DNA from 4 places in the Mesorhizobium sp. B283B1A genome. Region 2 is predicted to be linked to each of the others. Evidence: predicted binding sites of a transcription regulator. Region 2 holds the regulator's gene; each other region holds the start of a gene.

The links. Region 2 encodes LexA, which represses DNA repair genes until DNA is damaged. Its sites were predicted from a motif close to TGTTCNNNNTGTGTTCNG; they were not measured.
Region 1: the regulator LexA is predicted to act here: its motif matches at 4,869-4,886, upstream of LB577_RS08615 (YifB family Mg chelatase-like AAA ATPase).
Region 3: the regulator LexA is predicted to act here: its motif matches at 4,617-4,634, upstream of recA (recombinase RecA).
Region 4: the regulator LexA is predicted to act here: its motif matches at 4,848-4,865, upstream of LB577_RS25085 (DUF3072 domain-containing protein).

The regions. Positions count from the first base shown of each region.
Region 1 is NZ_JAIUIQ010000008.1:23,486-31,297, forward strand. Features, by position in the region: gene LB577_RS08610 (malate synthase G) at 187-2,352, shown strand; gene LB577_RS08615 (YifB family Mg chelatase-like AAA ATPase) at 3,255-4,787, opposite strand; gene LB577_RS08620 (glycosyltransferase) at 4,978-6,042, opposite strand; gene gshB (glutathione synthase) at 6,107-7,060, opposite strand; gene LB577_RS08630 (glycosyltransferase family 2 protein) at 7,284-7,812, shown strand, end outside.
Region 2 is NZ_JAIUIQ010000018.1:71,816-79,627, reverse strand. Features, by position in the region: gene gltA (citrate synthase) at 1-1,085, opposite strand, end outside; gene gltX (glutamate--tRNA ligase) at 1,270-2,694, opposite strand; gene LB577_RS17260 (ComEC/Rec2 family competence protein) at 2,796-5,249, shown strand; gene lexA (transcriptional repressor LexA) at 5,243-5,995, opposite strand; gene LB577_RS17250 (GntR family transcriptional regulator) at 6,425-7,222, opposite strand; gene LB577_RS17245 (ABC transporter substrate-binding protein) at 7,349-7,812, shown strand, end outside.
Region 3 is NZ_JAIUIQ010000010.1:89,291-97,102, reverse strand. Features, by position in the region: gene LB577_RS10880 (glutathione S-transferase family protein) at 1-285, shown strand, start outside; gene alaS (alanine--tRNA ligase) at 517-3,183, opposite strand; gene recA (recombinase RecA) at 3,459-4,559, opposite strand; gene LB577_RS10865 (carbohydrate kinase family protein) at 4,840-5,784, shown strand; gene LB577_RS10860 (pseudouridine-5'-phosphate glycosidase) at 5,858-6,775, shown strand; gene LB577_RS10855 (TfoX/Sxy family protein) at 6,801-7,124, opposite strand; gene LB577_RS10850 (GFA family protein) at 7,217-7,714, shown strand.
Region 4 is NZ_JAIUIQ010000036.1:907-8,718, forward strand. Features, by position in the region: gene LB577_RS25075 (hypothetical protein) at 45-1,694, opposite strand; gene LB577_RS25080 (AAA family ATPase) at 1,746-4,229, shown strand; gene LB577_RS25085 (DUF3072 domain-containing protein) at 4,604-4,813, opposite strand; gene LB577_RS25090 (DUF6894 family protein) at 4,952-5,209, shown strand; gene LB577_RS25095 (hypothetical protein) at 5,294-5,485, shown strand; gene LB577_RS25100 (hypothetical protein) at 5,683-5,838, shown strand; gene LB577_RS25105 (DUF6894 family protein) at 6,162-6,401, opposite strand; gene LB577_RS25110 (Crp/Fnr family transcriptional regulator) at 6,411-7,154, opposite strand.

The sequences.
Region 1 (7,812 bases), on a different contig from region 2:
CGACGGCAGAAGGGACAGAGGCGATCCTTCGCGCCCCCCTCTGCCCTGCCGGGCATCTCCCCCACGAGGGGGGAGATTGGCAGCGTCGCCGGCGGCTAAATACGCTCGCCTTCAACCTAAGCTGAATTGACCCTGCAATCCCAACATGTCAAACGCCCCGCAAAGCCTTTCATCTGGAGTAGCCTGATGACCGATCGCGTCGAAATCGCCGGATTGCGGATTGCCCGCGAGCTGCATGATTTTGTGGCTGCCGAGGCGCTGCCCGGCACCGGCATCGAAGCGGCGGCGTTCTGGAACGGTTTTTCTGCCATCGTCCACGACCTCGCGCCGAAGAACCGGGCGCTGCTGGCAAAACGCGACGCCATGCAGGAGAAGCTCGACGGCTGGTATCGCGACAACGGTGCCCCGATCGACATGGAGGCCTACAAGGGCTTCCTCAAGGAGATCGGCTATCTCGTGCCCGAAGGACCGGCCTTCAGCGTGTCGACGGACAATGTCGACGCAGAGATTGCTGTCGTCGCCGGACCGCAGCTGGTGGTGCCGGTGATGAATGCGCGCTATGCGCTCAACGCCGCCAATGCGCGCTGGGGCTCGCTCTACGATGCGCTCTACGGCACCGATGCCATTCCCGAGACCGACGGCGCCGGGAAGGGCAAGGGCTTCAACCCGGCGCGCGGCGCCAAGGTCATCGCCTGGGCCAAGGACTTTCTCGACCAGTCGGTGCCGCTGACCACGGGAAAATGGGCCGGCGTCAACGGCCTTTCGGTGGCGCACGGCGCGTTGAAACTGGGTGAGGGCGCCGGCGTCACCACGCTCGCCGATCCCAAGCAATTCGTCGGCTATCGCGGCGACGCCGCCAACCCGCAAGCCGTGCTGCTGGTGAAAAACGGCCTGCATGTCGAAATCGTGATCGACCGCGCCAACCAGATCGGCCGCACCGATCCGGCTGGCATTGCCGATGTCATCCTGGAATCGGCGCTGACCACCATCCAGGACTGCGAGGATTCGGTCGCCGCGGTCGATGCCCAGGACAAGGCCGTGGTCTACCGCAACTGGCTCGGCCTGATGAAGGGCGATCTGGCCGAAGAGATCACCAAGGGCGGCAAGAGCTTTGTCCGCAAGCTCAATCCGGACCGTGTCTACACCGCACCCGCCGGCGGCCAGCTCACCGTGCCCGGCCGTTCGCTGATGCTGGTGCGCAACGTAGGTCACCTGATGACCAACCCGGCGATCCTGGACCGCGACGGCAACGAAGTGCCGGAAGGCATCATGGACGCGGTGATGACGGCGCTGATCGCGCTGCACGATGTCGGGCCGAAGGGGCGGCGGATGAATTCGCGCGCGGGCTCGATGTATGTGGTGAAGCCCAAGATGCACGGGCCGGAGGAAGTCGCCTTCGCCGTCGAGATTTTCGACCGCGTCGAAGCCCTGCTCGGCATGCCCGGGAACACCATCAAGATGGGCATCATGGACGAGGAGCGGCGCACCACCGTCAACCTCAAGGAGGCGATCCGCGCCGCACGCGAGCGCGTGGTGTTCATCAACACCGGCTTCCTCGACCGCACCGGCGACGAGATCCACACCTCGATGGAAGCCGGCCCGATGATCCGCAAGGGCGACATGAAGCAGGCCGCCTGGATTTCCGCCTACGAGGCCTGGAATGTCGACACCGGGCTCGAATGCGGGCTGGCCGGCCATGCCCAGATCGGCAAGGGCATGTGGGCGATGCCCGATTTGATGGCGGCGATGCTGGAACAGAAGATCGCCCATCCCAAGGCCGGCGCCAACACCGCCTGGGTGCCGTCGCCGACGGCGGCAACGCTGCATGCCACGCATTACCACAAGGTCGATGTCCACGCGGTGCAGGCGGCGCTGAAGAGCCGCCCGAAGGCGAAACTCGACGACATCCTCTCGGTGCCGGTCGCCGTGCGGCCGAACTGGACGCCCGACGAGATCCAGCGCGAACTCGACAACAACGCGCAGGGGATTCTGGGCTACGTCGTGCGCTGGATCGACCAGGGCGTCGGCTGCTCCAAAGTGCCCGACATCAACGATGTCGGGCTGATGGAAGACCGCGCCACGCTGCGCATCTCCTCACAGCACATCGCCAACTGGCTGCGCCACAAAGTGTGCTCGCAAATCCAGGTGCGGGATTCGCTGCAACGCATGGCGGCCATCGTCGACCGCCAGAATGTCGGCGACCCGCTCTACCGGCCGATGGCGCCGGATTTCGACAGTTCCATCGCCTTCCAGGCCGCCTGCGACCTGGTGTTCAAGGGCACAAGCCAGCCCAACGGCTACACCGAGCCGGTGCTGCACGCGCGGCGGCTGGAGCTGAAGGCGGAGGCCTGAGCGCCCCTCCCCCTTGAGGAGAGGGCGGCCGGAAAGGCGGAAGGGTCCGGCGTGAGGTGCGCCAACTCCCACCCTTCGCCGATGCTCGGCTCGTCCAGAAGAACTCCGAGGGGTCGTACTGCCGACCCCACCCACGCGGTCACCTCCGTCAAGGGGAGGGAGCGCTACTACGCCCTGTACTCAGGCGCTTGTAGGTAGCCATTCCAAAGAAAACGCCGACTCCCACGGCCGTTGGGCTGATCCACCACCCATCATGGTCGAACCCCCCTAGAAGCCATGCAAGGAGAACGGCCACGGCAGCCGAGATAAATCCACCCGCGGCTAGAGACACGGTGGTTCTACCGGTTGCGGCTTGGGTTGGTCTACCTGTGCTATACTGGCTGTCCGGGTTCGCCCAAAAGTTACGCTTGATCTAGCCTTCAGTAAAGGAATGCGCCAAGGCGGTAGTGTCTCAGTTTGAAATTTGATCAAGATGGATGAGCGAAGAAGACGGTAACAAGTGCGAGCCCACCGAAACTGCAGATAAAGACAAGGGCGCTATACGCGATCACTCGGCGCGCGGTCAGGAAACGGGGCGACCAAAAGTCAGCATACCGACGTGCATCTCGCTTCCCCCATCGTTCACTCCATGGGAGATTCTGTTCATCAATCGATCCATAAGAATCGTCCCGCAAAAAAATGCTCAGCATTGCAGTGATAATGGCTGCGCCACTGAGCAGAGCGACCGCGGCGCAGAAAGTTACTGGAACAAACCGATGAGGATTGTTCGCCCACTCGTACTTCAAATTTCATCACTCCGCTTTTTGTAAGGGCCGCACTTGCAACCGAGACACTACCACCAAGGCCGCTGCATCCGCCCCGTAAGACAAGACGGTCCGTCATCTCGCTTCTGGCCACACCCTTCAAGCCGCCTGCGCCATCCGCTCCGAACTCATGCGATAGGAAATCGCTTCGGCCAGATGGATGCGGCCGACGGTTTCGCTGGCGTCGAGGTCGGCGAGCGTGCGCGCCACTTTCAGCACCCGGTGGTAGGCGCGCGCCGAAAAGGCGAGCTTTTCGCTGGCGTCCTTGAGCAATGACAGACCGGCGGCATCCGGCATGGCGATCTCCTCGATCATCGCCGGCGCGCAATGCGCGTTGGTGGTGGCGCGGGTGGCGCCGAGCCGTTCGAAGCGTTCGCGCTGGATGGTGCGGGCGCGGGCAACGCGCAGTGCGACCGCCGCGCTTTTCTCCGCCCGGTCGGGCCGGATCAGGTCGCTCGCCGAGACCGCCGGCACTTCGATCCTGAGATCGATGCGGTCGAGCAGCGGACCCGAAATGCGCGCCTGGTAGTCGGTGCGGCAGCGTTCGCCGCGCAGGCAGCGATAGCCCGGCTCGCCGGCCATGCCGCACCGGCACGGGTTCATCGCCGCCACCAGTTGGATGCGCGCCGGATAGGTGACGCGGTGGTTGGCGCGCGCGATCATGCAGTCGCCGGTCTCCAGCGGTTGGCGCAGCGCATCGAGTGTCTGTGGTGTGAATTCCGGAAACTCGTCGAGGAACAGCACGCCGTGATGGGCGAGCGATACTTCGCCCGGCCGTGCGCGCATGCCGCCGCCGACCATCGCCGCCATCGACGCCGAATGATGTGGCGCGCGGAACGGCCGCCGGTCGGTCAGCTTGCCTTCGCCGAGTTCGCCCGCCACCGAGGCGATCATCGAGACCTCGAGCAGTTCCTTCGGCGCCAGCGGCGGCAGGATCGACGGCAGCCGCTGCGCCAGCATAGATTTGCCCGATCCCGGCGGCCCGATCATCAAGAGATTGTGTCCACCGGCGGCCGCCACCTCCAGCGCCCGCTTGGCGGTCTCCTGGCCCTTGATGTCGGCGAGGTCGGGCAGGTCCAGCGCCGAAGCGTGGATGCCGGCCTCCGGCCGCGACAGCACCTGAGTGCCGCGGAAATGGTTGGCGATGGCAATCAGGCTGCGCGGTGCCAGAATGTCGAATTCCCGCCCCGCCCAGGCGGCTTCCGGTCCGCAGGCGAACGGGCAGATCAGCCCCTTGCCCTCGGCGTTGGCGCCGATCGCCGCCGGCAAGGCACCGGCCACGGCGGTAATCGTGCCATCGAGCGAGAGCTCGCCGAGCACGACATAGCCGGCCAGCATGTCTCCGGGAATGGCGCCAAGGGCGGCCATCAGGCCGAGCGCGATCGGCAGATCGTAGTGGCTGCCCTCTTTCGGCAGGTCGGCGGGTGCCAGGTTGATGGTCACCTTCTTCGACGGCATCGACAGCCCGGACGCATGCAGCGCCGCCTGCACCCGCTCGCGGCTTTCGGCCACAGCCTTGTCGGGCAGGCCGACGATGTGCATGTTGACCTTGCCAGGCGCGATCATCACCTGCACGTCGACCGGCACGGCCTCGATGCCCTGGAAAGCGACCGTGCGAACCCGCGCCACCATTTTTAAGCCCCCGGGCCGCAACCCCTACGATTGACCAAGAATGACCCCTCGCGGAGACAATCACAATTCTTCGGTCAAATCAAGAACATTACGAGAACAGGCAAACGCTGCGGTTGCAGGCGGATCGTGGCCGGTTGCAAAAGCGGAACATGGTTAAGACAAAATGAAAACGGCCGCTTCCGCTTGCCGTCTAAGCGGTGATGAAAGCATCGACCGTACCTGAAAGGGATCGATCGATTGCGATCTGGGGTGGAAGCCACTCCATGACAGGATATCGGAAAGGCCAAGGCATGGCGATCCGGCGCAAAGAGCCGCTTTCCAGAAAAATCTCATTTACAAGGTCTATGAACCGCCCGCGGTCCCGTTCAACTCGTTTCAAAGTTTGCGAACGAATATAGGTCCGGGGGATTCGCCGCTCCTTCAGGGCCAAGACAGCCTCCGCGATGGATCGAGGATCGGGTGGAACCGTAAGGCAATAGTCGTCATCCAGATAAAGGTCTCGGCCACCATGGTTCGGCGTCGTGACCACAGGAAGCCCCGCGAGAAGATATTCCGTGCTGGCGAACATTGGCCCCTCCACTTCGGAGAGACAAATTCCCACGGCTGCACGGTTTAGATGCATGTTCACTTGAGCCGGCGCCAATCGGACAGGCTTGCCGGTGCTGTCGAACTGATTGACAAACACGTGGCCCGGCGCGAGCTCCCTGTGCCGATTTATTCGTGCTCTTTCCGACTCCGCCGTCGATGACTCGATTGAATCGCGATAAAAGACAAATGCGCAACTCTGGATGCCAACCGACAGGTCGTGGCGTTTCCACGAAGCCAGTTGCGCGTTGTAGATTGCATCAAATTCCACAGCGATGTCGTCGAGCGGCCTGAATATGTATTCGGAGGTGGTCGAGGTCTTGTTGTGCAGGAAAGCGGCCTCACCGGACTGGTTCAACAGATCCACCTCGGCTTGTGTGTTGCACAGGAAGATCAGCGAGTGACGGGGGTTCCTAAGCCTATGCAGAACGGCATAGGTCCGGATCGTTTTGACGCTGGAATTGTTTTCGATGGACCAGGTTGGCGAGATGAGAAACCAGGCGCGATGGCTGCGTGGAAGGTGAGGCATATGACTTGCCAATCCGAGGGGCGTACCGGACATTCCCGAATAGGATATGAACGGATCGTCCGACAGCAAGCTTGCCTGAAGAGCAGGTTGCGCCTTCGCGGAAGGACGCCCTTTCCGGAGGTTGCGGCGATGGCGCAGCATAGCTCCGACAATCTCGAATCCGGTAGGAGGGCGGTACCCGCGCCGTAGAGTCAACATGCGGCGATTACGCGGCCGACTTCAGCCGCTTCCCCTCGACCGCATCCCAGAACAGGCTGGCGATGTCGGCGCCGCCGAAGCGCTGCACTTCGCGCACGCCGGTCGGCGAGGTCACGTTGATCTCGGTCATGTAGTCGCCGATGACGTCGATGCCGACCAGGATGAAGCCACGCTCCCTGAGCGACGGTCCGATGCGGGCGCAGATCTCGCGCTCGCGTTCGGTCAGTTCGGTCTTCTCGGCGCGGCCGCCCACATGCATGTTGGAGCGGGAATCGTGTTCCGCCGGCACCCGGTTGATGGCGCCGACCGGCTCGCCGTCGATCAGGATGATGCGCTTGTCGCCCTTGCGCACGTCCTTGAGATAGCGCTGCACGATGTAGGGCTCACGGAACATCTGGCCGAACATTTCGAGCAGCGAGGCGAGGTTGCGGTCGCCCTCGAGCAGATGGAAGATGCCGGCGCCGCCATTGCCGTAGAGCGGCTTGATGATGATGTCGCCGAACTCCTTGCGGAAAGCGGCGACTTCGAGCGGATCCTTGGTGATCAGCGTCTCCGGCATCAGGTCGGGAAACTCGGTGACGAAGATCTTTTCCGGACTGTTGCGTACCCAGGCCGGGTCGTTGACGACCAACGTCCCGGGATGGATGCGCTCGAGGATATGTGTCGTGGTGATGTAGTTCATGTCGAAGGGCGGATCCTGGCGCAGCAGGATCACATCCATCTCCGAGAGGTCGGTGCGCACCTTTTCGCCCAGCGAATAATGGCTGCCCTTCTCGTCACGCACCTGCATCGCCTCGATGCGGGCAAACACCTTGCCATCGCGCATCGACAGCCGGTCGGGCGTGTAGTGGAAAAGCTGGTGGCCGCGCCGCTGCGCTTCCAGCGACAGCGCGAACGAGGTGTCGCCGGTGATCGACACGGTGGAGATGTGGTCCATCTGGACGGCGATTTTCAGCTTCATGGCAAGTCCCCAGCACAGTCGACGAGAGCGATATAAGGGTCCCGGCGCCTTCTGCCAATCGCCACATCCGGAAGATCGACAACAGCAAGACGCAAACCCGCACACCCGATCCCGACAAGGCAAGTGCCTGCGTCATCGTTTTCTTAAGCCTTCCCATACAAGAATAGGCCTCGAATATCCCAACGGCAGGCGCCGGACGGGGATCCCCGATGGAACAACGACCATGAACGCGCTCACCGCCATCCGCGCCGCCTCGACCAAACAGCTTGAACTCACCATCCTGATGCCGTGCCTCAACGAGGCCGAGACATTGGCCGTCTGCATCGGCAAGGCCAGGGCTTTCCTCGACAAGGCCGGAATCCTGGGTGAGGTGCTTATCGCCGACAATGGCAGCACCGATGGCTCGCAGGAGATCGCTGCCCAAGGCGGCGCCCGCGTCGTCCCGGTGGCGCAAAAGGGCTATGGCGCCGCTCTTCTGGGCGGCATCGGCGCCGCCAGGGGCCGCTTCATCATCATGGGCGATGCCGACGACAGCTACGATTTCGGTGCGCTTGATGCCTTCATGGCGCGCTTGCGCGACGGCGCCGACCTAGTGATGGGCAATCGCTTCCAGGGCGGCATCGAAACCGGCGCCATGCCGCCGCTGCATCGTTATCTCGGCAATCCGGTGCTGAGCTTCGTCGGCCGCCTGTTTTTCCGCATCAGGACCGGCGACTTCCACTGCGGCCTGCGCGGTTTCAACGCCGACAGCA
Region 2 (7,812 bases):
AGCGCGATCTTTTCAAGCTCCATGGCGATGTCGAGCAGCGGATCGTCCTTGATGCCGAGTTCGCCCAGAACCTCATGCGCCGTCTTCTGCATGATCTTGGCGCGCGGATCGTAGTTCTTGTAGACGCGGTGGCCAAAGCCCATCAGCCGGAACGGGTCGTCCTTGTCCTTGGCGCGCGCGATGAATTCCGGGATGTGATCGACATGGCCGATCTCGCCCAGCATGTTGAGCGCCGCTTCGTTGGCGCCGCCATGGGCCGGACCCCACAGGCAAGCGATGCCGGCGGCGATGCAGGCGAACGGGTTGGCGCCCGAAGAGCCGGCGAGACGAACGGTCGAGGTCGAGGCGTTCTGCTCGTGATCGGCATGCAGGATGAAGATGCGCTCCATGGCGCGTGCCAGCACCGGGTTGATCTTGTATTCCTCGCACGGCACGGCGAAGCACATATGCAGGAAGTTGGCCGCGAAACCGAGATCGTTCTTCGGGTAAATGAAGGGCTGGCCGATGTGGTACTTGTAGGCCATGGCCGCGATCGTCGGCATCTTGGCGATCAGCCGCATGGAGGCAACCATGCGCTGGTACGGGTCGGAGATGTCGGTGGAATCGTGATAGAAGGCCGACAGCGCGCCGACCACACCGCACATCACCGCCATCGGGTGCGCATCGCGGCGGAAGCCGGTGAAGAAGCGCGACATCTGCTCGTGCACCATGGTGTGGCGCGTTACGCGGTAATCGAAATCGTCCTTCTGCGCCTTGGTCGGCAGTTCGCCGTAGAGCAGGAGATAGCAGACTTCGAGGAAATCGCCGTGTTCGGCCAACTGGTCGATCGGATAGCCGCGGTGCAGGAGAATGCCGGCATCGCCATCGATAAAGGTGATCTCCGACTCGCAGCTCGCCGTCGAGGTGAAGCCGGGATCGTAGGTGAAGGCACCGGTGGTGCTGTAGAGCGAAGCGATGTCGATGACGTCGGGTCCGACGGAACCGCTTCGCACCTTGAACTCATGAGTCTTGCCGCCGAATTCCAGCTTTGCCGTGGCCTCTTGGGTCTTGCCGCCAAATTCCAGTTTTGTCGCAGCTTCGGTCATTGCAAACTCCTTCTCGTTTCCTCATGCCGGCAAAGGCAAATTCTGCAGAGCGACACGTCGAAATCACCGCAATGCGCGTATTCGCCACCGCATTTCAGGAGGGTGCGTGCCAGATTGGGCCAGGACCTAATGTTGCACTGCGAAACCCGCCTTTCAATGCCAATCTTCTTGGGCCAGTTTGCTCCTAATCGATTTGATCGGCTATGCGCGCCAGGCTCTCCTCGCGCCCCAGCACGGCAAGCACGTCGAACACGCCTGGCGAGGTGCTTTTGCCCGTCAGGGCGGCCCGCAGAGGCTGCGCCACGGCGCCAAGCTTGTGGCCACCGGCCAGCGCGTAGTCGCGGATCGCGGCCTCCGCGGCCGCGGCCGACCAGTCGCCCGACAGCGCGTTCAAAGCTTCGTGAGCGCCGCGCAGGATCTTGCGGGCATCGTCATTGAGCAGGAGTGCCGCCTTGTCGTCGATCGGCAGTGGCCGCGTGCCAAACAGGAAGGCGGCGCCGTCGACGAGCTCGACCAGCGTCTTGGCGCGCTCCTTCAAGCCGGGAAGCGCTGCCAGCAGTTGCGCCTTGTTGCGGTCGTCGAGGCGCGCGGCCATCGCCGGGCCGCCCTCGAGAAAGGGCAAGGTGGCGATGAAGATGTCCAAGAGTTCGGCATCGGCCATGCCGCGCATATGGGCGCCGTTGATCGCCTCCAGCTTGGCGAAATCGAAACGGGCCGCGCCCTTATTGACGTCGCCTATGTCGAACCAGGACACCATGTCCTCGATCGACATGATCTCGTCGTCGCCGTGGCTCCAGCCCAGGCGCGCCAGGTAGTTGAGCAGTGCCTCCGGCAGGTAGCCCATGGCGCGGTAGGCTTCGACGCCAAGCGCGCCGTGCCGCTTCGACAGCTTGGCACCGTCGGCGCCATGGATCAGCGGGATGTGCGACATCGACGGCACATCCCAACCCATGGCGTTGTAGATCACGGTCTGGCGGGCGGCATTGGTCAGGTGATCGTCGCCACGGATGATGTGGGTGATGCCCATGTCATGGTCGTCGACGACGACGGCATGCATGTAGGTCGGGTTGCCATCGGAGCGCAGGATGATGAAGTCGTCGAGATCCTTGTTGGGGAAGCGCACCTCGCCCTGCACGCGGTCGTGCACCACGGTCTCGCCCTCGGTCGGTGCCTTGACACGGATGGCGCCCTTGACGCCGGGCGGTGCCTCGGACGGATCACGATCGCGCCACTGGCCATTGTAGCGCGGCGGCAGGCCCTTGGCGCGCGCCGCTTCGCGCATCGCCTCGAGTTCGGCGGGGGTCTCGTAGCTGTAATAAGCCTTGCCCAGGCGCACCAGCTCCTCGGCCACTTCGCGGTGTCGCGGCGCGCGCTCGAACTGCGAAACCGCCTCGCCATCCCAGCCCAGACCGAGCCAGGTGAGGCCGTCCAGGATCGCCGCCGTCGCCGCCTCGGTCGAACGCTCCCGATCGGTGTCCTCGATGCGCAGCAGCATCGTGCCGGCGGTATGCTTTGCGTACAGCCAGTTGAACAGCGCGGTGCGCGCGCCGCCTATGTGCAGGTAGCCGGTGGGCGAGGGGGCAAAACGGGTGACGACCTTGTCGGGCATGGAACTCTCGGGAAGCGTCTGGGGCGGGTGTGGGTGCGCGGACTTTCGCGCGTCGCGCGTTCATGTAGCATAGGGCGTCAGGGGTGCAAGGGGCAGACCCAATGGCTGGACGAAGCCGGGGCTTGGATCAGGGCGAGGACGCCGTTGTCGGCGTCAGCGAGCGGTCCCTGTTTGCGATGCCGCTGCCGGCCTCGCTGCCGACGCAATCGCCTCTCGTGCCGGGTTCCGGCAACCAGCCCGCACCGGATATCCCCGCGCCAATTCCGTCGCCGGCCGGCAGGATCGTGCGTGTGCGTCGGCAACTCGGCCGGCTGTCATTGCCGCGCCTGCGCAACGGCATCACTGCGGCGGCGGAGCTGGAGCTTGACCGCGGCATTGGCTTCCTGCTTGTGCCGGTTTGCCTTGCAATCGGCGCGATCGGCTATTTTTCCCTGGCAGCCGAACCGGACTTCGCCAGGCCTGTCGCGGTGGTGGCCCTCATGGGCTTCCTGGCGATTGTCTCGCGCTCGTGGCCGAAAACCCATCTGTTCCTGACGGCGGCATTGCTGTGCGCGCTTGGCTTGCTCGCCGCCAAGGTCGAGACGTGGCGCACGGGAACCCAGATGCTGGGCTCGGAAATCTCGACGCAACTGAGCGGCCGCGTGGTCTCGATCGAAGAGATGGAGACCGGCCGCATCCGGCTTACCATCGACGTGACGTCGACCGCCCGGCCGAAACTGCGCTACGCGCCGGAAAGGGTCCGGCTTTCGACACGCAAGATACCGCCGGAAATGACCGCCGGCTCCCTTATTACCGGCTATGCCAAGCTGTTGCCGCCGACCGGTCCGGTGCGGCCGGACAGCTATGATTTCTCCTTCGACAGCTATTTCGCCGGCATCGGTGGCAGCGGGTTCTTTCTCGGCAATCCAAAAGTCGTTGCAGCCGACGACGCTGGCATGCCGCTGTCGGCCCGCCTTTCATCAGCGATAGAGAACGCCCGCGAAGCCATTGCCGACCATATCAGGGGCAGCGTCGGCGGCGCAGAAGGCGAGATCGCGGCGGCGTTGATCGTCGGCGTGCGCGCCGGCATCCCCGACGAAATCAACGAAGCGATGCGGCGCACCGGCATCTATCACATCATCTCCATTTCGGGACTGCACATGGCGCTGGTCGCCGGCACCATCATGGGACTGCTGCGCGGCGCCTTCGCGCTGTTCCCGGACTTTTCCGCGCGCCGGCCGGTGAAGAAATACGCGGCCGCGGCAGCACTTTTCTCGATCGCCGCCTATCTCGTCATCTCCGGCGTCGTCGTCGCCGCCGAGCGCAGCTTCATCATGCTGGCGGTGATGCTGATTGCCGTCCTGTTCGATCGCGCGGCGCTGACCATGCGCAATCTGGCGATCTCGGCGATCGCCGTCATCCTGGTCTCGCCGCATGAGGTGGTCGGCCCGAGCTTCCAGATGTCGTTCGCCGCGACCGCGGCCCTGGTTGGCGCCTATGCCGGCTGGGCGGATCACCGGGCGGGAAAGACCAGACCGCCGCCGCCGAAGCGCTCCTTGCCGGGTTTCCTGACGCGCAAATTCCTGCTGGCGACAGGCGGGCTGGCCATGACGTCGATCATCGCCGGCAGCGCCACGGCGCTGTTTGCCATCTGGCATTTCCAGCGGGTGTCGCCGCTCAGCCTGTTCGCCAATCTGGCCGTCATGCCGATCGTCTCACTCGTGATGTTCCTGGCCGTTGCCAGCGCGCTGCTGATGCCGTTCGGCCTGGACGCGCCATCCCTTTACCTGATGGGCAAGGGCCTGACCGCGATGATCGCCATTTCGGCGTGGATATCGGAACGCTCTCCGGTCGATGCGGTCGGGCTCATCTCACAGCAATCCGTTCTGCTGGTGGCAATTGCCCTGGTCATCGCGACGATGGCGACGACGTGGCTGCGGCTTGCAGCGCTTCCATTCGCGCTCGCCGGCTTGCTGGTGGTGTCCGACACGCGCACGCCGGATGTGCTGGTCTCGGAAGACGCGCGGCTGGTCGCGCTGCCGATCGGCGGTGGCGAACTCGCGGTCAGCCGGGCCCGGCCGAACGAATTCACCGTCGACAACTGGAAACGCGCGCTGAGATCCGAAACCATCATCCTGCCGGAGATGTTCGACAAGGCGGATGGACAATTCGATATTGCCGATGCCGTCAGCCTGCCGCCGGGAGCGCCGTTCTATTGCACCGACGGTGTCTGTCTCGCCAGGCACCCGTCCGGTGCGATCATAGCGCATGTCGAAGACCGCAAGGATACCTGGAAGGCCTGTGGCTTCGCCGACCTGATCATCGTCAATGACGCAACGGCCTACGACGCCTGCCACAATCCGCTGGTTCTCGTCGTCACCAAACGGCAGCTCGCCCGCAAGGGCAGCGCGGCCATCTTCTTCGACCGCCAATCTGCCACCGGTCCGCCGACCATCAGTTTCGCGGTGGACAGTCCGTATCGGCCCTGGCACGCGCAGCGAAAGTTTTCGCGCGAGGCGAGGGGCCTGCAGCCCTATCGCAAACCTGACAAGCCAAGTGCCGTGCCGGCTCAGTAGCGCCTGATCAGCCCAACGAGCTTGCCCTGCACTTTGACCCTGTCTGGCCCGAAGATGCGCGTCTCGTAGGCCGGATTGGCGGCTTCAAGCGCAATCGAGGCACCCTTGCGGCGGAACCGCTTCAGAGTCGCTTCCTCCTCGTCGACCAAGGCCACGACGATCTCGCCCGGGCTCGCCGTATCGGCGTTGCGGATAATGACAGTGTCGCCATCGAAGATGCCGGCCTCGATCATCGAGTCGCCCTTGACCTCCAGCGCATAGTGCTCGCCGCCCATGATCATGTCCGGCGGCACCGAGATAGTATGCGTCTGATGCTGGATGGCATCGATGGGCACACCGGCAGCGATGCGACCCATGACCGGGATGGACACCGCTGGAACCGCATCGTCGTCATTGCCGGCAGCGGCAAAGCGCGACGGTGCCGGCTTGATTTGGCGGCCGAGGCTGCCCTGACCGAGACCGCCTTGGCCGAGACTTCCCTGGATGACGCTTGGAGAGAATTTCTTCGCCGCGTTGAGGCCCGGCGCGATCGAATCGGGCAGCCGCAGCACTTCCAGCGCACGCGCCCGGTTGGGCAGCCGGCGAATGAAGCCGCGTTCCTCCAGCGCCGTGATCAAGCGATGGATCCCTGATTTGGAGGCGAGGTCGAGCGCCTCTTTCATCTCGTCGAAGGAGGGCGGAATACCGCTTTCCTTGAGCCGTTCATGAATGAACATCAAGAGTTCATGTTGCTTGCGTGTCAGCATGGCGGCCCCCAAGGCATCTGGACAAGGTTTTGATCCAGAATGGTTCTGATCCAGAATCGAAAAAACAAACCCAGAACAAACACTATCTGTTCCAGTTGTGTTCTGCAACCGTTTAAAGTTTAGTGAATTTGGTAAGAGGGCCGTAATCATTTGCAGGGCCGGACAGGCCGGAAATCGGGGATTTTCGCCCGTTGCCGCCCGTCGCCCGCATTGAAATGTCTTGGTTAATAGCCTGCGGCCAGTCTTGCGACATGGCTCGGCATCAGCGGACGGCTGACCCTGGCGAGGCCGATTTTCGCGCCTGCGATCGGCTTGCCTGCCGTGAACGAAACGAAATCAAAACGCCAACAATCGCCGGTTCGGAAGCAGCCAGCCGATCGCGGGCTTCGGCAATCTCGTCGAGCGTCGGACGATGCGGAGGCGCCGAGATCATCCGGCAACCGCTTTCAGGCTGCCGGCGCGCCCGACGTCCTTGTTCGCGTCGCCGTCCTCGGTGTGGACATAGACGTGCAGCGTATAGCCGATGTGGGCCGTCATCAGCGCTTTTGCCCGCTCGACGTCGCGATCCAGGGCGGCTTCCATGATTGCCGTGTGGTGCTCGATCGCCATCGCCTCGCGCAGCGCGTTCATAGCCTCCTCGTAGCCGTCCTTGAGGCCGGCCGCGGCCCGCAATGTCGGCGCCAGCCCAAGAAAGCGATGGTGCCGGCGCAGCTGATCCGAGATCGTCGAGCGAAACCGCAACAGCCAGCTGGACGTCGCCGCACTCAGCAACGACGCGTGAAAAGCCTCGTGGTTCTCGTCCCACTGATCGACGGCGGCATCCGAGGGGTCGTCCACCGCGGTCTTGCACCGGGCGAGCCGGTAGTGCGCGGTGACAACCGCGTCTTCCCACTCCCGGCCGCCTTTCTCCATCGATTCCTGGAAGAGCGGTATCTCGACGACCATCCTCGCGCGCGCCAGATCCTCAAGTTCGGCGCGGGACACGGGGGCGACCGCAAAGCCGCGATTGCTGATGGCGGTGACCAGGCGTTCGGCTTCGAGGCGCGACAACGCTTCGCGCAGCGGCGTCCAGCCCACTCCGTAGGTGCCGCGCAGAGCGCTGAGCTTGAGCGGGGCGCCCGGCATGAGACGGGTGGTGAGGATATCGCGCCGCAGAAGCTGGTAGGCGGCTTCTGTCTTGGTGGAGTTCTTCTGGTCCTGCATTGCGATCCATTCGTTCTCTGCCATTGGAGAAATTATATATGATGGTGGGTGATGGCAAGAATTATATATAATGTTTGACATGCGCCGAGGGACTGACCATGATCGCTGGAGGTGCCCCGAGGCGGCGCTGATCAAATCTGGGAGGAAATGATGTTGAAGTCGAAATCCGCATGGCTGTCAGGATTGGCCCTGGCAGGCGCATTGATGGTCAGCGCCGGCAGCGCCGCGGCCGATCAGATCCGTATCGGCATTGCCAATTTCGGCGAGCATCCGCAATTGAACGCCGCCATAGCCGGCTTCAAGAAGGCGCTGACGGACAATGGCTTCGTCGAGGGCAAGGACGTCGTCTACACGGAGAGCCATACCAATTTCGACGCATCGCTGGTGCCGCAGATGATCGCCAAGCTGCAGGCCGAGCAGCCCAAGCTAATCTACACCATCACCACGCCGGTCTCGCAGATCGCCAAGAAGGCACTCGCGGGCTCCGGCATTCCGATCGTCTTTGCCGCGGTCACCGATCCGGTGGCGGCCAAGCTGGTGCCGTCGTGGGACGCGGGAGATGAAGGTATGACCGGCGCCAGCGATCTGCAGGATGTCGCCGCGGTGATGGCCTT
Region 3 (7,812 bases), on a different contig from region 2:
GCCGTCGAGCGGCTGGAGAAGGAAGCGCCGGATGAGGCGTTGATCGCCGGCGGGCTGCGGCAAGCGGAGACGGTGCTGAAAGTGCTGACCTCGCTGACGACGGAGGGACCATGGTTGCTCGGCGAGCAGCTGACACTGGCCGATCTGCATGCGGCGCCGATCATTGCCTATTTCGTCAAGGTCAGCGAGGGGCAACAGCTGCTGGCGCGGTTCGCGGATATCCGGGACTGGTATGCGCGCATTGCGGCGTGGCCGAGCTTCGTTCGGACTGAAAAAGTCGGCTGACAAGTGTTGAGACGTCTGCGGGACAGTGCCCCCCTCTGTCCTGCCGGACATCTCCCCCACTTGGGGGGAGATTGGCAGCGTCCGCCGGGCGCCTATTCCGGCGCGGTTGTTTCCACGTGGGAGATTGGCGAAAGCCGGTGCGACGTCCGATCTCCCCACTCGTGGGGGAGATGTCCGGCAGGACAGAGGGGGGCACTGTCCCTCCGACCGTTGCTATAACAGTCCACTCGCCTACACCGCCTCGAGCGCCGCCTTCACAGCCGCAATCGCGTCGTTGGCCTTCGACGCATCCGGGCCTCCGGCTTGCGCCATGTCCGGCCGTCCGCCACCGCCCTGCCCGCCCAACGCGGCCGAGGCGACGCGGACCAGGTCGACGGCGCTGAAACGGCCGAGGAGATCGTCGGTGACGGCGACCACGACGCTGGCCTTGTTGTCTTCGCCGGCGCCGACGAAGACGACGACGCCGGAGCCGAGCGACGTCTTGCCGGCATCGGCCAGCGGCTTCAGATCCTTCGGCGATACACCGGAGACCGTCTTGCCGAGGAAGCCGACACCCGCGACCGTCTCGTTTTCCGAAGGCGCGCCGGCCGCGGCACCGCCGCCCAGAGCCAGCTTCTTGCGAGCCTCGGTCAATTCCTTCTCGAGCTTCTTGCGCTCTTCGAGCAGCGTCTCGACGCGCGCAGGCACATCGGCCGGCGAAATCTTCAACACGGCTGCCGTCGCCTTCAAACGCCTGTCTTGCTCGTCGAGGTGTTTGCGCGCGGCTTCGCCCGTCAATGCCTCGATGCGGCGCACGCCGGCGGCGACGGCGCTGTCCGACACGACACGCACCAAGCCGATATCGCCGGTCGCCCGGACATGGGTGCCGCCGCAGAGTTCGACCGAATAGGGCCGGTTGGCCTTGGCGCCATGCACACCGGTGCCCATCGAGACGACGCGCACCTCGTCACCGTATTTCTCGCCGAACAGCGCCATGGCGCCCTCGGCGATGGCGTCGTCGACGGACATCAGGCGCGTGGTCACCGGGCCGTTCTGGACGACGATCTCATTGGCCATGCGCTCGACCTCTTCGAGATCCTCCGATGAGATCGGCTTGTTGTGCGAGATGTCGAAACGCAGGCGCTCGGGCGCGACCAGCGAGCCCTTCTGCGCGACATGGGTGCCCAACACCTCGCGCAGCGCCTCGTGGATCAGATGCGTGGCCGAATGGTTGGCGCGCAGCCTGGTGCGGCGCGCATGGTCGACCTTGAGTTCGACAGCAGCACCCGTCTTGACCGTACCGCTTGCCACCTTGCCGAGATGCACGAACAGTCCGTCGGCCTTTTTCTGCGTGTCGGAGATCTCGATCGAAAACCCTTCGCCCGAGATGATGCCGGTGTCGCCCACCTGACCGCCGGACTCGCCATAGAACGGCGTCTGGTTGACGACCACCGCAACGGCGTCGCCCTTGCCGGCGCTGTCGACGGTCTTGCCGTCCTTGACCAGCGCCTGGACGAGGCCTTCCGCCTGCTCGGTCTCGTAGCCAAGGAACTCGGTGGCTCCGGTCTTTTCACGCACGGCGAACCAGACCGTCTCGGTGGCGGCCTCGCCGGATCCGGTCCAATGCTTACGCGCCTCGGCCTTCTGCTGCTCCATCGCATTGGTGAAGCCGGCAAGGTCGACCGAGATGTTGCGTTGGCGCAGCGCGTCCTGCGTCAGGTCGAGCGGGAAGCCGTAGGTGTCGTAGAGCTTGAAGGCCGTCTCGCCGTCCAGCATGTCGCCGGCATGCAAAGTTTCCGTCGCCTCCGAGAGCAGGCCGAGGCCGCGCACCAGCGTCTTGCGGAAGCGCGTCTCCTCGAGCTTCAGCGTCTCGGTGATCAACTGTTCGCCGCGCAGCAGTTCGGGATAGGCCTGGCCCATCTCGCGCACCAGCGCCGGCACCAGCTTCCACATCAGCGGCTCGTTCGCGCCGAGCAACTGCGCGTGGCGCATGGCGCGGCGCATGATGCGGCGCAACACATAGCCGCGTCCTTCGTTCGACGGCAGCACGCCGTCGGCGACCAGGAAGGAGGACGAGCGCAGGTGATCGGCGATGACGCGGTAGGAGGCCACGGTTTCCGCATCGGGAGCGCGCCCGAGTGCGGAGGACGCCACGTCGATCAGGTGCCGGAACAGGTCGGTCTCAAAGACGCTTTCCACACCCTGCAGGATGGAGGCCATGCGCTCCAGGCCCATGCCGGTGTCGATCGAGGGACGCGGCAGGTCGATGCGCTCTTCCTTCGTCACCTGTTCATACTGCATGAACACCAGGTTCCAGAATTCGAGGAACCGGTCGCCATCCTCCTCGGGGCTGCCGGGAGGACCGCCCCAGATATGCTCGCCGCGATCGATGAAGATTTCCGAGCACGGCCCGCAAGGACCGGTATCGCCCATCGCCCAGAAATTGTCCGAGGTCGGGATGCGGATGATGCGGTCGTCCGAAAAACCGGCGATCTTCTTCCAGAAACCGGCCGCCTCATCGTCCGTGTGATAGACGGTGACCAGCAGCTTGTCCTTCTTCAGCCCGAACTCCTTGGTGATCAGGTTCCAGGCAAGTTCGATGGCGCGTTCCTTGAAATAATCGCCGAACGAGAAATTACCGAGCATCTCGAAGAAGGTCAGGTGGCGCGCGGTATAGCCGACATTGTCGAGGTCGTTGTGCTTGCCGCCGGCGCGAACGCTCTTCTGAGCAGTCGTGGCGCGCGAATAGGGCCGCTTCTCCAGGCCGGTGAAGACGTTCTTGAACTGCACCATGCCTGCATTGGTGAACATCAATGTCGGGTCGTTGCGCGGCACGAGCGGGCTCGAGGCGACGACCTCGTGGCCCTCCCTGCGGAAATAGTCGAGGAATGTCGACCGGATTTCGTTCACGCCACTCATGACTGCTGCCTTTTTTCGCGAAAACCGCCGGCGACCCGGCGGAAATGGGCTCTGCTTTTTGCAGAGATAGATTCCAGAGATAGATTGGGCCTTTTAGCGGGCACGCTTCACCCTGTCCAGAAACACGGAATTGGGTCAATCCACCACCTTGCCGGCAGCCCAAAAACAAAAACCGCCGGCGCGAAGGCCGGCGGTTTTGGACGCGGTACTATAGAACTCGATTACATAAGCATTGGATCATAGGCAGGAATTATGGCCGAACTCCGGCCATTGGCCTACATCGCGCCGGCTTCATCCTCGAAACCGTCGTCGCCATTGCCCTCAGAGCCACCATTTTCGAGGAATTTCTCGGCGATCAGCCCGGCATTCTGCCGCAGCGCCAGTTCGATCTCACGCGCCGTATCGGGATTATCGCGCAGGAACAGTTTTGCATTTTCGCGGCCCTGGCCGAGACGCTGCGAATTGTAGGAGAACCAGGCGCCCGATTTCTCGACCACGCCGGCCTTGACGCCGAGATCGACCAGTTCGCCGGTCTTGGACACGCCTTCACCGTACATGATGTCGAATTCGACCACCTTGAAGGGCGGCGCCAGCTTGTTCTTGACCACCTTGACGCGGGTCTGGTTGCCGACGACCTCGTCACGGTCCTTGACCGAACCGATGCGGCGGATATCGAGGCGCACCGAAGCGTAGAACTTCAGCGCATTGCCGCCAGTGGTGGTTTCGGGCGAGCCGAACATGACGCCGATCTTCATGCGGATCTGGTTGATGAAGATGACCATGGTGTTGGAGCGCGAGATCGAGGCGGTGAGCTTGCGCAGCGCCTGGCTCATCAAACGTGCCTGCAGACCCGGCAGCGAATCGCCCATCTCGCCTTCGATTTCGGCGCGTGGGGTCAGCGCCGCGACCGAATCGACCACCAGCACGTCGATGGCGCCGGAACGCACCAGCGTGTCACAGATTTCCAGCGCCTGCTCACCGGTGTCGGGCTGTGAGATCAGGAGGTTTTCGAGATCGACGCCGAGCTTGCGGGCGTAGACCGGATCGAGCGCATGCTCGGCATCGACGAAGGCGCAGATGCCGCCCTTCTTCTGGGCTTCCGCCACCGTGTGCAGCGCCAGCGTCGTCTTGCCCGAGCTTTCCGGCCCGTAGATCTCGATGATGCGGCCACGCGGCAGGCCACCGACGCCGAGCGCGATGTCGAGGCCGAGCGAGCCCGTCGGCACCGTCTCGATCTCGACGACCTGCTCGTTCGCGCCAAGCCGCATGATCGAGCCCTTGCCGAAAGCCCGCTCGATTTGCGACAGCGCCGCATCCAGAGCCTTTGATTTGTCCACTGCCTTATCCTCTACAAGCCGCAAAGAATTCTGAGCCATGATACATCACCCCTTGGTCGTCAATGAAGGCCGGACAATCCGTAATCCCTACCATTTTGTACCTTTTTTGTTCTCGTTGGGCAAGAGGGATCAAACATCTGAAAAACAAGCGATATCCGGATTTGTTCTTTTTTCGTACCAAGAGATCGAACAGCGATGCACCTCGCATTGGGCCAGACAGTTCGATTGTTTCGGTTCGCCGAATCGCTGTCTTGCGTGCGAAACTCCATCCGCAGCCTAACGCTTGTGCGGCAGGAATAACAAAGGGCATATCGCCGGCATGGTGAAATCCGCAAAGATACTGGCCGTGGGCGGCGCCCATATCGACCGGCGTGGCCAGGTGTCCGGCGCCTATGTGCCCGCCGCGTCCAATCCCGGCACGATGCGCGAGGATGTCGGCGGCGGCGTCTTCAATGCATTGCGCAGCACAGTGCGGCGCGGCGTGTCGGCCTCCCTGATGTCGATGCGCGGCGGCGATGCGGCGGGCGATACCGTTTCGCGCGCCATAGCGGAAGCTGGCATCGCCGATCTGTCGGCGGTGTTCCTCGACCGAACCACGCCGAGCTACACGGCGCTGATCGACCGCGAGGGCGAACTGATCGTCGGCTTTGCCGACATGGCTCTCTACGACCTGGCGTTTCCCAAGCAGATCAGGCGTTCCAAGGTGCGGGAGGTGGTCGCTGCCGCCGATGCTATCTTGTGCGACGCCAATTTGCCGTCCTCCGCGCTGGAGCGGCTCGTCGCACTCGCCGCGGGCAAGCCGGTGTACGCGATTGCCATTTCGCCGGCCAAGGTGGTGCGGCTGATGCCGGTGCTCGGCGCGCTGGCGCTGGTCTTCATGAACCGGAGCGAGGCCATCGTGCTGGCGGGCGTCAACGCAAATGCCACGAATAAGGATGTCGTCGATGGGCTGCGCTGCAGCGGTCTCAGAAGCGGTGTGGTCACCGCAGGTGGCGGCGCGGTGCTGGGTTTCGACGAAACGGGCGCCTTTTCGATCCTGCCGCCTGCGCCGAGAAAAATCGCCGATGTCACCGGAGCCGGCGACGCATTGGCGGGCGCAACGATCGCGGCCTTGCTGCGCGGTCTGCCTTTTCGCGAGGCCTTGCGCGACGGCGTCGCGGCGGCGACGCTGGCCATCGAAAGCGCCGATGCCGTTCCCGATTTCAGCGAGGCATCCTTCGTGCAAGCCTTGGCCCTTGTGCCGGATGCGCAGGAAATGGCATGAGACCGGCAAATTCATGGTCCGCAGCGCCGGCCAGCGTCGAGATAGACGCGGGCGCTCCAGCTTGGAGATCCAGATGAACCCGGAAACCGCCCACCCCTTCATCGACGTCCATGCGCCGGTGGCGCGGGCCCTCGCCGCCGGCCAGCCGGTGGTGGCGCTGGAAAGCACCATCATCACCCATGGCATGCCTTACCCCGACAATGGCGCCATGGCGGCGGATGTGGAAAAGATCATCAGTGACGGCGGCGCCGTGCCGGCGACGATCGCCGTGGTCGGCGGCCGCATCAAGATCGGCCTCTCGGATGGAGAGCGGGAATCGCTGGCCATGACGGGCGATGCCATGAAGCTGTCGCGCGCCGATCTCGGCTTCGCCGTCGCCCAAGGGCGCACCGGCGGCACAACGGTCGCCGCCACCATGATCGCGGCGCACATGGTCGGCATAAAAGTGTTCGCCACCGGCGGCATCGGCGGCGTGCACAAGGGGGCGGAAAAGAGTTTCGATATCTCTGCCGACCTCGACGAACTGGCGCGCACGCCGGTCATCGTCGTCTCGGCCGGCGCCAAGGCGATCCTCGACATCGAAAAGACGCTGGAAGTACTGGAGACGCGCGGCGTGCCTGTCGTCGGCGCTGGCTGCGAGACGATGCCGGCCTTCTGGTCACGGCAGTCGCCCTTCCGCGCGCCGCTGACCCTGCACAAGCCGGAAGAGATCGCGCATTTCTTCCGGACCAGGGCTGCACTGGGCTTGAATGGCGGCATGCTGATCGCCAATCCGGTGCCGGAAAGCCACGAAATCCCGGCCGAAGAGATGGCTGGCTACATCGAAGCTGCGCAGAAGGCGGCAGAGGCGCTCAATGTGACGGGCAAGGCGGTGACGCCGTTTCTGTTGTCGAAAATCCTCGAACTGACCGGCGGCCGCAGTTTGAAGACCAACATCGCCCTGGTTGAGAACAATGCATGGCTGGCGGCGCGGATTGCGAAGGCGCTGTAGGGCGGCCAATGTCGGCAAGTTGGCATCACTTCCCAGCTCTTCGCCCCGCCTCATACGCGCGGCGCGCCCACACCGTCATCTCGTCGGGATCATCGAAAGCACTGTCAGGAATGCTCCAATAGGGCATGGCGACCAGCTTGCCGTGGCGAGAGCCGGTGTAGGTCCATTGCTTGCAGCCGGCAGCTTCGAAATCGGGCGCGCTTTGTTCATCCGCCTTCAACAGCAATTCGCCGCGCAGCACGATGGCGACGATGACACCATCGAAGTAGATGCCCTTGCCGCCGAACAGCTTGCGTATGCTGACCGGGCCGAGGCCTTCGAAGAGTTCGGCGATGCGTTCATTGTCCATGCCGCGATCATGTCATCGGCGTCAGAGCTTGTCATCGCCGCAACCAAAATCATGCTGACAGGTTGAAAGAGGATCGATCGGAGTTTCCCGCCATGCCTGTCCTGCTCAAAGGCTCGTGCCGTTGCAATGCCGTCCGTTTCGAGGTGGAGAGCCACACGCCGGTGCCGTTCATGCTGTGCTACTGCTCGATCTGCCGCAAGCAGCAGGGCGGTGGCGGTTTCGCCATCAATCTCGGCGCCGACTATGAGACCCTGAACATCCGGGGCAAGAGGAGCCTTGGCGTCTACCGCGCCGAGATCGAGGACGACGAGCATCCGCATTGCGAAGTCTCGACCGGCGAGCGCAATTTCTGCAAGAAATGTGGATCAGCACTTTGGCTCTACGACCCGACCTGGCCGGAGCTGGTGCATCCCTTCGCCTCGGCGATCGACAGCGACCTGCCGAAACCGCCTGAAAAGGTGCATCTGATGCTGAAATACAAGGCGAACTGGGTCGAGCCGGATGTCGGCAAAGGCGACAAGACTTTTGACGTCTATCCCGAGGAATCGATCGCCGACTGGCACAAGCGGACGGGGATGTGGGTGAAGTAGCGTCCTTCTCCCCGTTTTACGAGGAGAAGATGCCGGCAGGCAGATGAGGGGCGGAGCTAACTCTGGAGAGGCTGGCTCTGCCCCTCATCCGGCCCTTC
Region 4 (7,812 bases), on a different contig from region 2:
GAGACAGAGAGTAGCCGGAGAATGTCCAGTCGGGTATCCGGGGCTCAAGCTCGAAAGGTAGTAGTAGCCCTGGCTGCATCTGCCAGAAAATGCCGTCTTTTATCCGCCAAGCGGCGTCTCAGCCGCTTGATTGCAACACGATCCTCGTCGGCGAGGAGGAACGATGGTGTCTGGTACCCTTCGAGCCAAGAGCCTGACACTCGCCCTTCACCTACTTCGGAGATTAGTAGTCCGATCGCTGGATTGAACCTCCGAAGGGCGAGCCCGCTCTCCGAGTGAAGTTCGGGTAAGGACACGCTCTGCTTCGACAGGACCAACGGGATCAATGCGAGCGCATCGGCGGCAGGGTCGTGCCCAAGGCAATGTGGATCGAATGTGAGGAACAGATCTTCCGCGACATACACCCGCGGAAGCCGTGCCGAGATCAGGTGTGTCAGCGTGACATAGCCATCCTCGGCGAGGTCGGCCACGGCCTCTGCCAATTGATCCTCCGACATGGATGAGAATGCCTTGATCAACGCCTGCTCGTCCACAAGCTCCGGCAGGCCCGTCTTGGAACTGGCACAGATCCATTTTCCGACGGCGCTGCCTTCGAGAGTGAGATCACCAATCGCGATTGCGGGAGCGGTTGCCGGGACGATCTGCGTCTGCTCGGACGCAGGCGAGAGCGCCTGGCCGGCCAAAAAGTCGTCGAGGCGGCCGACGACACGACGGCATGTTGCGGCGAAGGTCCGGATGTCCGTCGCCACCAGGCCTACCGTCTCGCCCAGCTTCGCCTCCTGCGCCTGCTCGGCGAACTTCGCATCCACCACCCCCAGATTGTGCCCGATGAGGTGGCGCTTCTGGATGTTGAGCGATAGCGTGGACAACTCGGCGGCATCGAGTTCCGCGAACGGATCGAACGAGAATTCCTCGAAGCGCTTTCGACCTCGCTCAATGTTCTGGAAGTCGTTGCCTACCGCTTTAACCGCCGCGGAGCCTGCGGGTCGGCTCTGGATCATGTAGGCATAGGCGACCTTCATCGTGGCCTCGAATGCCGTGAGTACGTCCTCATGAGCGTTCCCGAGAAGTCGGTACGCTAGTTCCTGTCGATCCTGTCCCGAAGCCTCTGCAAGCTCGACCTGCTGATCGACGAGTTCCACCTCTCGGGAAAAATGCAGCGCCAGGTTCGGTGCACCGCAGTCCGGGCAGAAGAGCGCGATGGCGAAGACGCCGTAGTCGCGCCCGCAGCAATCGCAGACGAGCAGGCGCATAAGATCGCGTCGCCCGAACCTGGGGCGTGGGCGATTTCGCCTGGGCCCCGGCTTGTAGGTGAGCGACTTGCTGCCCTTCGCGACGCCGGCCAGCATGTCGGAAAACGCGTCTTGCATGTCTTGGAGCGCGGCGTGCTCGACCACCTTGAGGGCGGCTTTGCGGTCATCGGGGTGCATGAACTCCGCATCGTCGGCGCGTATCCCGCTATAGGGACACACAGTCCCGGGCGTGCCAGGGACATATTTCATTCGCGCCTGCCTGGACGGGTCAGGAACGAATTCAGGCACAGGATCTCCCATCACGAAATGTCTGGGATGGGCGTCGGCGTTGGGGGAATAGCGATAGAAGCGCCCGTCCGGCGTCTTGGGCATGGGTAAGCTCAGTTGCATCGTGGTGCGCGTTCCACCGACTCGCATCTTCTCTAGTCGCTTCAGCTTCATTCCGGCTCCTCACGACTCGCTGTCCAACGCCGGTAAGACTAGCACTGGGCAGTGCGGATTTCGACTTGCCGGCCGCTGACCCAAGGCGCCACGCACGAGGCCGCTCATATCGAAGAAGTTCGAGGCATCCGTCGCCTTGACGTGAATCTGGACCGATCCACCTATGCGATCTCCGGCCCGAACGGGTCCGGGAAGAGCGGGGTTATCGATGCAATAGAGTTCGGACTAACTGGCGAGATAGGGCGACTGGCGGGAAGGGGAACGAGGGGCTTGAGCATTTCCGAGCATGGACCCCACGTCGACATGGTGCGCTTCCCGGACGCAGCCTTCGTCGAGCTCAAGGTCTTTATCCCCTCGTTGAACAAGCGCGCCACTGTCATCAGGAAGGTGTCCGCTCCACACAAACCCAAGATCGTTCCCGACGAGCCCGAGATCAGGGCCGTGTTCGACGAGCTCGCCGAACACCCTGAGATCACGTTGGCCAGGCGCGACATCCTTCGCTTCATCCTCGTCGAGCCGAGCAAGCGCTCAGAGGAGATCCAGACGATCTTGAAGCTCGAGGAAATCGGGCAGACGCGGGCCGCGCTCAACAGCGCTCAGAACAAGCTTGCGAATGCTCTCAAGTCGGCAAGTGGTCAGGTCGCGTCCAGTCGGTCGACCCTGCAGCGTCACCTCGGCAGCGAGAACAATGCTATCGCGGAACTGCTCCAGTCGGTGAACCAACGCCGTACCGTGCTGGGGCTCCCTTCTATTGTCGACCTCACGCCCGAGACCAAGGTGGACGATGGCATCGCCGACCCCGACAAGGTCATGGCCTTCAACAAGTCCTCCGCATTGCGCGACCTAGACGCCCTGCAGGAGGCAAGCATCGGCGTCTCGGATCTGGTAGTTGGCGATAGCACCGCCATTCTCTCGGGTATCGAGCGCCTCGAGCGAGATCCAGCTCTATTGTCGTCGCTCCAGCGGCGAGTCCTCATTGAGAAGGGCCTGTCGTTGGTTGATGGCCCTGAGTGCCCGCTCTGCGACCATCAGTGGCCCGATGAAGAACACCTCCTAGGGCATCTGCGGGCCAAGCTCACGAAGTCGGACGATGCTGGCGCGCTGCAGCACACCCTTTTGCGCCACGGCGCTGCCGTTGGGAGCCAAGTAGAGGCACTCTTGGCACTTCTGCGACAGGCCCATCGCCTTGCCAAGGGCGAGGACGACATTGCAGCCCTGGAAGCGATCAACAACTGGGGCAAGGAGCTCGGCAGCCTGAAATCCGACCTAGGTAACTTTGACGGCTTGATCGGGCTGAAGGCTAGTTTGACCGAAGAGTGGCATAGTGTTCCATCCAATGTCGTCGATCGTCTCGCGTCACTGCGCCGGACGATCGAGGCCAAGCCTGACCAGAGCGCTGCAGTCGAGGCTCAGACCTTCCTGACGACTGCCCAATTGCGTCTGGAGGACTACCGGGCGAGCATGCGCGCTGAGGCCGCCGCCAAGCGTGCCAGTGTGATGGCCAAGATCGCCTACGAAGAATACTGCACCGCGATGGAGGACGAGCTAAACGCGCTGTACGCCGACATCCAGGCCGACTTCAGCAGCTTCTACCGAATGCTGAACGAAGGCGATGAGGCTAATTTTACCGCCGAGCTTAAGCCAAGCGAGAGCCGCGTCGATCTGAACGTAAATTTCTACGATCGCGGGCTCTATCCGCCGGGCGCCTACCACAGTGAGGGCCACCAAGACGGCATGGGCGTGTGCATGTACCTCGCGTTGATGAAGCGGCTGTTCGGTAAGGACTTCACCGTCGCCTTGTTGGACGACGTGGTCATGTCCGTCGACTCGGATCACCGTCGCCAGTTCTGCAAATTGCTTAAGACCCACTTCCCCGACACCCAGTTCGTCATCACGACGCACGACCGGCTGTGGGCGCAGCAGATGCGATCGGATGGCTTGGTCAGCGCCAAGACTTCGCTCGTCCTGTATGGCTGGAGCGTCGACACGGGACCGCTCGCCGAGAGCAGCACGGATGTCTGGGAGGAAATCGAGGCCGCACTCGCGAAAGGCAGGGCGGACGTTGCTGCGGCAGCGTTGAGACGTTACCTGGAATATGTGGCATGGGTGCTGGCCGACGACCTGGGTGCACGTACCGTGTTCCACGCGGACGGAAAGTTTGAGTTGGGCGAACTGATGCCAGCCGTGCTGACGCGCAGCAAGGAGCTGTATGGCAAGGCTGCCGATGCTGCCCAGTCATGGGCGAACGAGGCCGCCAAAGCTTCTGTCGGAGAACGAAAGGCAGCTCTTGCTCAGGCGAGTCAGGCAAGCAACGTCGAGCAATGGGCGGTGAACCCTGCCGTGCATTTCAATGCGTGGGCGAACTTCGGGAAGAAGGACTTCCTCCCCGTCGTTTCGGCGTTCAAAGACCTGCTCGGAACCCTGCGATGTTCGGACTGCGGGATGTGGCTCTACGTGACGCCGAGAACCGCACCGGATGCCTTGCGTTGCGACTGTACGGCGATCAACTTCAACCTCAAAGGCAAACCGAAGTAGGTCTGATCGACCGCGTTGCAGTCTGGGCCAATGGCCACACTGATCAGCCGATGGCCAAACGCAGCGCCGACATGAACGCGGTGGGCATCTGCTAAGCCGTGTTGCTTGTCGAAAGCTGCCCATCCCCGAACACCTCCGTTTTGGCCGTCCGGCATAGCCAATTCGAACGGCAGCTTTTGGGAACTTGTCGCGGCTGCCTGAGCTGCCGGAATGAGGCGCAAAGCGGACAATCGCTTAATCCCAGCCCTGCTAAATCGAGCCGGCCATTCGCAGGCTGCAGGCGGGAGGCCATACTTCGGAAAGCCATCTGGTGCGGCCGCGACGGGCATTTGTGACCGTCCTTGACCACACATTTCAACTCCAGAGCGGCGCCATCAAAGCTTCAGCTTCGCCCTTAGCGCATCAATTCGCTTGGAGGCCTCTGCTTTGCTGAGATCTTCGGCGTAACTTTTGTCGTCGTCCGCCTGTTCGCACAATGTTTTGAGGTAGGAAGCCTGCGACGGAGTCATTGGCTCGTCACCAGTCGTCCATTCGTCAGGATCCTTCTTGATGTCGTCGCTTTTTGCACGGTCTGAGGCTTGCATTTCGTTCTCCTCATTCGGAACGACAGAACGCGTTTGATCTGCTTTTGTTCCTTGTTCTAAGCCGCCGTATGCATTTGGCAGGCTAGGTATGAGGTAGGCCGCCAGGAAACATTTCTCCGGGTTTGTGATTAGGAGCGCATGGCCCGCTTCTTCTTCGATCTAACCGACAACGGAACCTCATTCCCGGACACGGAAGGCACCGACCTTCCAAGCCTAGAAGCTGCCGAAGACGAGGCGGCAAGGGCGCTGCTCGAAATAGCTCGAGACAACATGCCCGATGGCGCGTACCGCCAAGTCGTATTGCATGTTCATGACGGTACGAGCGCCCTAGTTTTTGTTGTAAAGGTCACGTTCGAGCTAATGCGCAACGGGTCTCTACCTGCCCGATCAGTCTGATTCCGTACAAGCATTTATTATTGAAAGATGGCCTTCAGCGGGCTTACAAATTCGGCTTGACCATTACTTTCAGGGGAGGCTGCGATGGATTGCGTGAAGCCAAATGGCAATGCTCACCCTAGCGTTGGATTGGTCGAAGCCTGCGGAGAATGGCAGGTCCATGTAGTCGAAGACGGGCAGGAAAAATCCCTTTCATTCGACCTTAAGGCCTTCGCAGTCGCCTTTGCTGAAGGCCAGCGAATACGCCTGCATCTCGACAAGATCGTGCGACTGTAACGGCGATGAGAGGCTACCAGATTTGCGCCCTTTTGGCCGCTACCAGTCCCGCCAATGGAGTGTGCTGTCCGCTGCCGCGAGGTCGACCATTGCCCAGCATAGACGTTCCATCACTCCATACGATGCCCAGGATTCCTGAGCGCGAAGAGGGAACTCTTCCAGCATCTCGAAGTTCGGGCTCGCACAGGAGAACCGAGATGCCCATCAATACAGCTGCCAACGACAATCGTCTTGCGAGCAAGAGGCCGGTCAAGGCGACCGAAGCCACGCTTAAAAATCAAATAGAAGAGGCCAGAGCGCGGCTTAGATACAAAATGGCACGGCGGGCGATGAAACTTAAGGGGAAACACTGAGATGCCGTGGTCGAGCGATGACGGCCGTAACGAGCGAGCTACAGCGGCTGCGACACTTATCGTAGAAAAAGAAAGGGCCGAACGCGTTGCCAAAACTGCGCGGTTGAAAGAAGCCCGTCTGGCACAGGAACCAACCGTGCCCTCGCCGATGAGGCGCAACTCAAAAGCTACGAAGAAGGTGCGCCGGATTTTTGTGGCAGGCTAGGAGGTGCATGACTCGCAATCACAACCGCCCAGCAGGAGCGCAGGTGGCGGCCTGTCGGCAGGCCCCTGCCTATGGCGTCTTCACGCGCTCGCACGACCTAGAAGGAAAACCGGGTAGCTCAAAGCCCGCTCAGCTTCTTCTGAAGGGTGATGCTCAAGCTCAGCAGCCTTTCACCAGTCTCGTCCCTGACATAGATCGCTAATTGCTGGCCATCGAGGTCCTTAAGGAATTCTCGCGCCAAATCTCTGAGCCCCTCCATGCCCTCTCGGCATGCTGCCTCTATCCCATCACATTCGATCCCCTCATCATCTTTCATGATCTCGTCGCGGACACTGCTGTCAAAGAAATATCTCGCCATGGAACACCTCTACTGCCACAACGCTTCAGCGGCCCTTTGGTGCAGATAGGTGCCATCAAAATCCCCGGCGCGAACGAGCCCAGCCCAGTCGGTTGCATGAAAACGCGAGCCCACGGTGGATATCAGACCGTCGCGTCTAAGATCCTGAAGGATTCGGTTGACGTGCACGGTGGAAAGGCCAAGCGCATCGCCAAGCGCAGCCTGCGTTATCGGAAGGCGGGCCACATGATCTTCGATGCGGCCGACGGCGCGGAGGCGGACAATGAGTTCGCACAAAATGTGAGCCATGCGAGCATAGCCGTCGCGTCTTCCGACGTTGGTGACCCACTCTCGATAGATCGCCGCGTCAACTACTGTCGAGCGCCAAAGGACGGTCGTTATCGAAGGATGCTGGTCGCAAATAGCGCGAAGAGCGTCATGCCTCATGAAGCCCACCTGAGAGGCCATCAGAGGCGTAAAACTGCAATCCATAACGGACAGGTGCAGTCCATGAAGGTCGGGAATGTCGCCGGGAACAAAAAAGGAGGTGATTTGGCGTTTGCCGTCGCCTGTCATTTTTGTCGACCCTATCAAGCCGTCCAGAACAACAAACGAAAGCGTCGGACGGTCGCCCTCGCGCAGAATGTCTGCGTTGGCCTGATATTCCTTCTCCTGAATTGCCACGTTTCCCAAGATCGCAGTGTCTGATGGTCCGAGGTCAGAGATCGTCTGGAGCTTGCGGATCAAAATGTTTGAGGAGGGAATTTTTGTCATCAAGAACCTGATTGGGTTGGTGCCCAACTTACAGTGGGCACTAATGTTCCCCCGCTGCCCAGCCCGAAGAGAGGACAGCCAGAGGTCGGCATTACGACCCTAACGGGAGCTGGACGGTGTTCGACGTGTTTACCGGGCAGCCAGCGGATGCGTGGGGGGCACCGGCAGAATGCCTTAATCAGGGCTACGCCGAGGATTTGGCAGCCCTCCTGAATTCAGAAGACCTCAAGCGTCGTTTGTCGCAAGGGAGAGTCGCCTGATGGCAGACACCGACAGGTCCTTGTTGTCGGCGCGGGTCAGTTCCGGCTGCCAGTAGATATTCCGGTTCAGAACCTATGCATCCGGGAATGGGGACCGAGCGCAAACGTGCCGTGCCCACTCTTTATTTTAGGCAGACTCGAGGTGCGTGACTATCATAGGTGATTGTGCCTGCGGGTGACGCCGAGTAATGGACAGCTCACAGTAGCTTCCGAGAGAGGACCGAATGTTGTATCCGGGTCGATTTTTGGGGCCGAGCGATATCGTGAAGCTTGCCCACGTGTGTGAGACAGTCTGCAATGAGCGCGGCGTAGCGCTTGCTTCGCAGGACGGAGAGCGCATAGCTGCACACGTCCTCCGGCTTTTTATGAATGGCATGACCGCGGAGAGCGAACTGCTC